2 linked regions of the Sporomusa sphaeroides DSM 2875 genome follow. The main gene of each other region encodes a partner of the protein of the gene in region 2 in a complex. Links are inferred from orthologs where the notes say so. Each region holds a gene or a part of one and is shown on either strand. Other genes may lie near its edges. The genes, in order: rpsJ and nusB.

The links.
Region 1: the proteins of nusB (region 2) and rpsJ are in contact, whole or in part, in a solved structure (PDB 3D3B), measured with the Escherichia coli proteins. The link is inferred for Sporomusa sphaeroides DSM 2875 from one-to-one orthologs.

Annotation. Positions count from the first base shown.
Region 1 is NZ_CP146991.1:516,671-519,705, reverse strand. Bases 181-2,888 are described here. They hold rpsJ (30S ribosomal protein S10), read right to left. Parts: upstream 1,837-2,888; coding sequence 1,525-1,836; downstream 181-1,524. Other genes in these bases: tuf (elongation factor Tu), read right to left, coding at 1,994-2,888; rplC (50S ribosomal protein L3), read right to left, coding at 868-1,509; rplD (50S ribosomal protein L4), read right to left, coding at 181-798. Outside these bases: rplW (50S ribosomal protein L23), read right to left, coding at 1-172; more of rplD, read right to left, coding at 172-180; more of tuf, read right to left, coding at 2,889-3,035. UniProt on the Escherichia coli protein: Involved in the binding of tRNA to the ribosomes. Part of the processive rRNA transcription and antitermination complex (rrnTAC). The complex forms an RNA-chaperone ring around the RNA exit tunnel of RNA polymerase (RNAP).
Region 2 is NZ_CP146991.1:2,222,118-2,225,320, reverse strand. Bases 145-3,020 are described here. They hold nusB (transcription antitermination factor NusB), read right to left. Parts: upstream 1,855-3,020; coding sequence 1,435-1,854; downstream 145-1,434. Other genes in these bases: SPSPH_RS10325 (Asp23/Gls24 family envelope stress response protein), read right to left, coding at 2,846-3,020; amaP (alkaline shock response membrane anchor protein AmaP), read right to left, coding at 2,116-2,655; SPSPH_RS10335 (DUF2273 domain-containing protein), read right to left, coding at 1,877-2,113; SPSPH_RS10345 (O-sialoglycoprotein endopeptidase), read right to left, coding at 476-1,438; xseA (exodeoxyribonuclease VII large subunit), read right to left, coding at 145-281. In the rest of the region: more of xseA, read right to left, coding at 1-144; more of SPSPH_RS10325, read right to left, coding at 3,021-3,203. UniProt on the Escherichia coli protein: Part of the processive rRNA transcription and antitermination complex (rrnTAC). The complex forms an RNA-chaperone ring around the RNA exit tunnel of RNA polymerase (RNAP).

The sequences.
Region 1 (3,035 bases), 1.7 Mb from region 2 along the record:
GGATTGTGTTAACATCAAGAACTTTTACTTTGAAGATTTGTTCAACAGCTTGGCGAATTTCAATTTTGTTGGCGGTAAGCGGCACAACAAAAGTGTATTTGTTTTCAGCCATCAATGCTGTGGTTTTTTCAGTAATGTATGGTCTAAGAAGTACGTCGCGTGGATTTGCCATTATGCCAGCACCTCCTCAATCTTGGCGACTGCCTCTTTGGTTACCAGCACTTTATCATGGTGCAGCAGATCGTATACATTAAGTCCAATAGTTCCAATGGCTTTTACACCAGGAAGGTTACGGGACGATTTTGCTACAATCTCGTCATTGTCTGCGGTGATGATGAGGGCTTTGGCTTCCTGTGCTTCAAAGTTACCAAGGAATTTTATTACATCTTTGGTTTTTGGAGCTTCAAAATTAATGGTTTCAACAACCACCAGGCCACCAGCATTCACTTTCGCAGTCAGTGCTGATTTAATCGCCAAACGGCGGACTTTTCTCGGCATGCTGAATTTGTAGCTGCGCGGATGCGGTCCAAATACAGTGCCGCCACCCACCCACAATGGGGAACGGATGGTGCCAGCCCGTGCCCGGCCGGTACCTTTTTGTTTCCAGGGTTTTCTGCCGCCACCGCGTACCATTGCTCTGGTCTTAGTCGCGTGAGTGCCTTGACGCTGGCTTGCCAGTTGCATAACAACAGCCTGATGAACCACGGCTTCGTTTATTTCTACGCCAAATACGTTATCATTGAGTTCCATTTCACCGGTTTGTGCACCGGTCATATCATATATTGCCACTTTCGGCATATAGCACATCCTCCTTTCGATGCTATGAGCCCACGCTTTGCGGTTTGCCGCAAAGTCGCAAGCCTAAGATTACTTAACGGGTTTTACTGTATTTCTAACAACAACGAAACTGCCTTTAGGTCCGGGAACCGCGCCTTTAACCAACAGCAGGTTACGGGGCACATCCACACGAACAACTTGCAGGCGCTGAACGGTTACTTTTTGTCCGCCCATGCGTCCGGGAAGTTTCTTGCCTTTGAATACTTTACCACCGCCACCGCTCATTCTGGAACCGATGGTACCAGGCTCACGATGGGATTTGGAACCGTGACCCATAGGTCCACGAGCAAAGTTATGCCGCTTAATGCCGCCGGCAAAGCCTTTTCCTTTAGCAGTACCGGTCACATCAATGAGTTCTCCTTCGCTGAATACATCAGCGCTCAGAACTTGACCTACTGTATATTCAGAAGCTCCAGGCAGGCGCAGCTCACGAATGAATTTTACCGGTTTGACGTTGGCCTTTGCAAAGTGACCCTTCATCGGCTTGTTGACATGTTTGTCTTTGACAGCGCCAAACCCAAGCTGCACTGCATTGTAGCCATCATTTTCAACTGTCTTGTTTTGTACTACGACGTTGGGGCCGGCTTCAATAACAGTAACCGGAATAACTCTACCCTCAGCCGTAAAGATTTGGGTCATACCCAGTTTTTTTCCTAAAATTCCTTTAGCCATTTATCGCACCTCCTCCTACAGCTTGATTTCGATGTCCACACCAGCCGGCAAGTCGAGACGCATTAAGGCATCTACCGTCTTGGGGGTCGGCTCAAGGATGTCAATAAGACGCTTGTGTGTCCGCATTTCAAATTGTTCGCGGGAGTCTTTGTTGACATGGGGTGAACGCAAAATAGTGAAAATGTTTTTCTCCGTAGGAAGCGGAATAGGGCCGGAAACCATAGCGCCAGTACGTTTTGCGGTTTCAACAATCTTGGCCGCACTTTGATCAAGCGCCTTGTGGTCATACGCCTTGAGGCGGATTCTGATTTTTTGCTGTTTAGCCATTTATTTATTCCTCCTTATCGCCCAGTTTCTCTGAACGGACATTCTCGGTGGAAATTTCCCCGCGCGTGCGGGCCACCTTCCACGTCATCGCCGGTCCAATATCCTGGCAAAAGGCGGCCACGCCGCCCTTGCCGGATACTATGTTAAACTTTTTTTATTACTCGGTAACAGCGGTTACAACACCGGCGCCAACAGTACGGCCGCCTTCGCGAATAGCGAAACGCAGACCTTCTTCGATAGCGATCGGGGTGATGAGCTCGATGCTCATTTGAATGTTGTCGCCAGGCATTACCATTTCTACACCTTCCGGCAGATTTACAACACCGGTTACGTCAGTTGTTCTGAAGTAGAACTGCGGACGATAGTTGGTGAAGAACGGGGTATGGCGGCCGCCTTCTTCTTTGGACAATACGTATACTTCGCCTTTGAATTTGGTGTGAGGTTTAATGGAACCAGGCTTGGCAAGTACTTGGCCGCGCTCGATTTCTTTACGCTCTACACCACGCAAGAGCGCGCCGATGTTGTCGCCGGCTACTGCCGAATCCAGAAGTTTCCGGAACATTTCTACACCGGTTACTACTGTGGATTTCGGTTTATCGGTCATACCAACGATTTCGATGGTATCACTTACTTTTACCACACCGCGTTCTACACGGCCGGTGGCTACTGTACCACGACCGGTGATTGTGAACACGTCTTCTACAGGCATCAGGAAAGGCTTGTCGGTAGCGCGTTCCGGGGTCGGAATGTATTCGTCCACTTTTGCCATAAGCTCGTGGATTTTACCGCACCATTCGCATTCGGCTTTAGCGCAGCCGCAGTTAAGAACTTTAACGGCAGAACCGCTTACTACCGGGATGTCATCACCAGGGAATTCGTAGCTGGAGAGAAGTTCGCGAACTTCCATTTCTACCAGTTCCATCAGTTCTGCGTCATCAACCAGGTCGGCTTTGTTTAAGAATACAACCATGGCAGGTACGCCTACCTGACGGGACAGCAGGATGTGTTCACGGGTTTGCGGCATCGGGCCGTCGGCGGCCGATACAACCAGGATAGCACCGTCCATTTGGGCTGCGCCGGTAATCATGTTTTTTACATAGTCGGCGTGGCCCGGGCAGTCAACGTGAGCATAGTGGCGGTTTGCAGTTTCGTATTCCACGTGTGAGGTGTTGATGGTAATACCGCGTTCTCTTTCTTCC
Region 2 (3,203 bases):
AGTTGATATTGCCCGTCCCGTTCAAACACGGTTACCTGACCATAGGCCACAACTTTAAGTCCGTCACGCGGCTCAAATTTCAAAAATTGCGCGCGGCTTTTAAACATGACGCCTTTAATTTGGGACCCGGCATCTTTAAGCGTGAAATAACAATGGCCTGAATAATGGGCTTTAAAATTAGACAGTTCACCTTTGATAAACACTGACATCAGTCTGGTATCCCGGTCAAGCAAGTTTTTGATATATTTTGTCAGGTCGCTAACGGTATATATATTACTCATTTGTATTCCACCTGGCATCAAATTTATTTATTGTATGGTAACAGCTGTTACCATACTGTTAATAATAATAACTTATAATTGTAAAAAAAACCAGACATAAGTCTGGGTAAAGAATTTTGTACCAGGGTGCCACTTCCTGGCATATACTTTTTGATCCAATGCACAGGAAAGTGCATTGGTGGATTCATGAGCAGCTACCGGCAATTTAAAGCAAAATAAGCAGCCCCGGTAGCATTGTCCGGACTATATATAATATCAGGAAAATATAATTGAGCTATATTGGTGTCTGCCAATTGGGTGACAAGATATTGCCGGATACACTTATTTGCCATTACTCCGCCAACAAGCAGTACATCGTTTAAACCGGTATTGGCAACAGCATATTTTATCATGGCAGTGACCGCACGGGCAATACACAGTTCAACACCGGCGGCAATTACCCTTTTGTCTGCGCCCTGGCCTACCAGCCTGCGAACATAGGTCTCAGGCCCGGCAAAACTAACCGAGGCACCACGAACAGTCACCGGGATATAGATAGCCGGCTCGCCGGCTGCGGCTGCCAAAGCCTCCAGTTGGGGACCGGCCGGAAAGGTCAAGCCCAGCAGAACGCCAATACGGTCAACCAGTTGTCCTGCATGAATATCCAGACTGCCACCCAGAATTTCAATATTCAGCCGCCCGGCAGCAGACGGACATACAGCAGGTGATACCCGAACAATCTCGGTTGTTCCGCCAGATAGATGCACAGCTAAAAAACTGCCGGTTTTAGGCCCGCCGGCTGAACGTATTCCGGCAAAAATATGGTTTTCCTGATGACTAATACGCTGCAGGGGCACAGCCTGACTAAGAGCCAGTACTTTCGCATATCCTTCTCCCACCAGAAAAGCCGGCATATAGGAGTCTGACAAAGGCCGGGGGAAAGCCGACACTCCGATAGCGCTGAAGTTCACAGGTTTCCCGACAGGTAAACAGGCCTGGGCAAAAAGATCCGGCAGATTACGTGTATGCTGAAATACCATTTCAGATTGCTGAAGTCCCCGGGAACCTGCTTTTACCTCCAGAATGCGCCGGCAATCGGCAACCGGCGTTCCCTGCTCATCTAATATAGCAACAGAAGTAGTATAACAACTAGTGTCTATTCCCAATACATACTTCATGATAACTGCTTATTTTTTACAATTGACCCTAAAATTCCGTTAATAAAACGGCTTGAGTCTTCGGTTCCAAAAGTTTTTGCCAGTTCTACGGCTTCGTTAATCGCAACACCTGGCTGGAGGCGTTCTTCACTATATTTCATTTCATAAATAGCCATCCGGGCGATATTGCGGTCGACTCCGGCCATACGGTCAATTTTCCATTCCCGTGATAGGTCAGATATATAATTATCAATTGCGGCTAAGTTGCTCTGGGTGCCTTCCACCAATGATTTTGCGTAGCTTTTGGTAGTTTCGCTAATTGCTCCCTCACGCTCGCTAAAGACGGCGGTAAGTGCCTCTTCACTGGTAACACCGGCGTTAAAATCAAGTTGAAATAATGCTTGAACAGCCATTTCACGGGCCTTTCTGCGACTCATAATGTCCCTCTTTCCAAAGCAGCTACCGGTTGTAACCCGGTGGCAGCAGTTTGTCCAATATTTCCATAATGTCTTCTTTTTGATCAATTCGCTTGCCAACTACATAGCCGGCCGCAGCGCATAAAGCAACAAATAATGTCTGGAAAAAGCCAAAAATTAAGATGAGAATACCGATGACAAATCCCACTAGAACACCAATCATTTTTCCGCTATGGTTCTGCCAGATTTCTGCCAACAATTTGGAGTTCAATGCTGCCACCCCTATTCAACACGCTGTTTCGTTTTGAAGTCATTGCTAATGGTTTCGACCATAACCTGAACATCAGCTAATTCTATGCCCACGGTATTTTTTACATATTCATGAACACGGTTTTGAATCTCCGCAGCTACGGTCGGCACATGACTTTCCGGACTGATTTTGACTTTCATCCGAACAATAATGTTCTCATGGGCCATTGAAACATCTACTTTAATGTCACGTACACCGCGAATATGTCTGGCAACTTTCTCCACCAGATTTTCCACAGCCATAAGAGAAATATGCACATCTCCCATGTCATTATGATGAACAATGGTATTCTTCACTCTGCGGGAACGGAGACCGGCTAACAGCAATCTGATGCTTACGAGAAAAAAAACAGCGCCAACCAGCGAAGCTTCCCATTGACCATACACATAAGCAAGACTTGTCCACGCCAATTCCAAAGGAATAAGGCGTAAAGACAGGAGAATAACGACAACCGATAAAAACGCCAAGAAAAATGTGTAAATAGATAACATAATGCGGTCAATGATCCCCATAGCGTCTCCTTTCTTTGCCTTACCTGGCAGTCCCGCCAAGCCCAAATCCATCCCATGGTTTGAAACTTGGCGGACTACTGGTTTACCGTGTTTTCTTTATCCTAACAGAAAGTATGACTTTCTTAAAAGCAGGATAAGGGCAACATCGGTTTGCGCTGTCGCCAAAGGCTCGGCGCAAGCCGTGTTTTCTTTATCTTACCCTAATATCGTCTTCTTTAACGTCCTGAGCAAAGCCTACGCCTTGAACATGAATATTGACTTCAACAACATCCAGACCGGTCATTGACTCAATTCCCCGTTTAACATTCTCCTGGACTCGCAGTGCAACATCAGGTATACGTACACCATATTCAACAATTATATATAAATCTACCGCGGCTTCCTTCTCTCCAACTTCAACCTTAACACCTTTAGAGAGATTTTTCTTACCCAGCATTTCGGCAATGCCACCCACCAAACCGGCGCTCATTCCGGCAACACCGGGTACTTCGGTTGCTGCCAGTCCGGCAATAATGCCAACCACTTCATCAGCTATCCGAATCGAACCT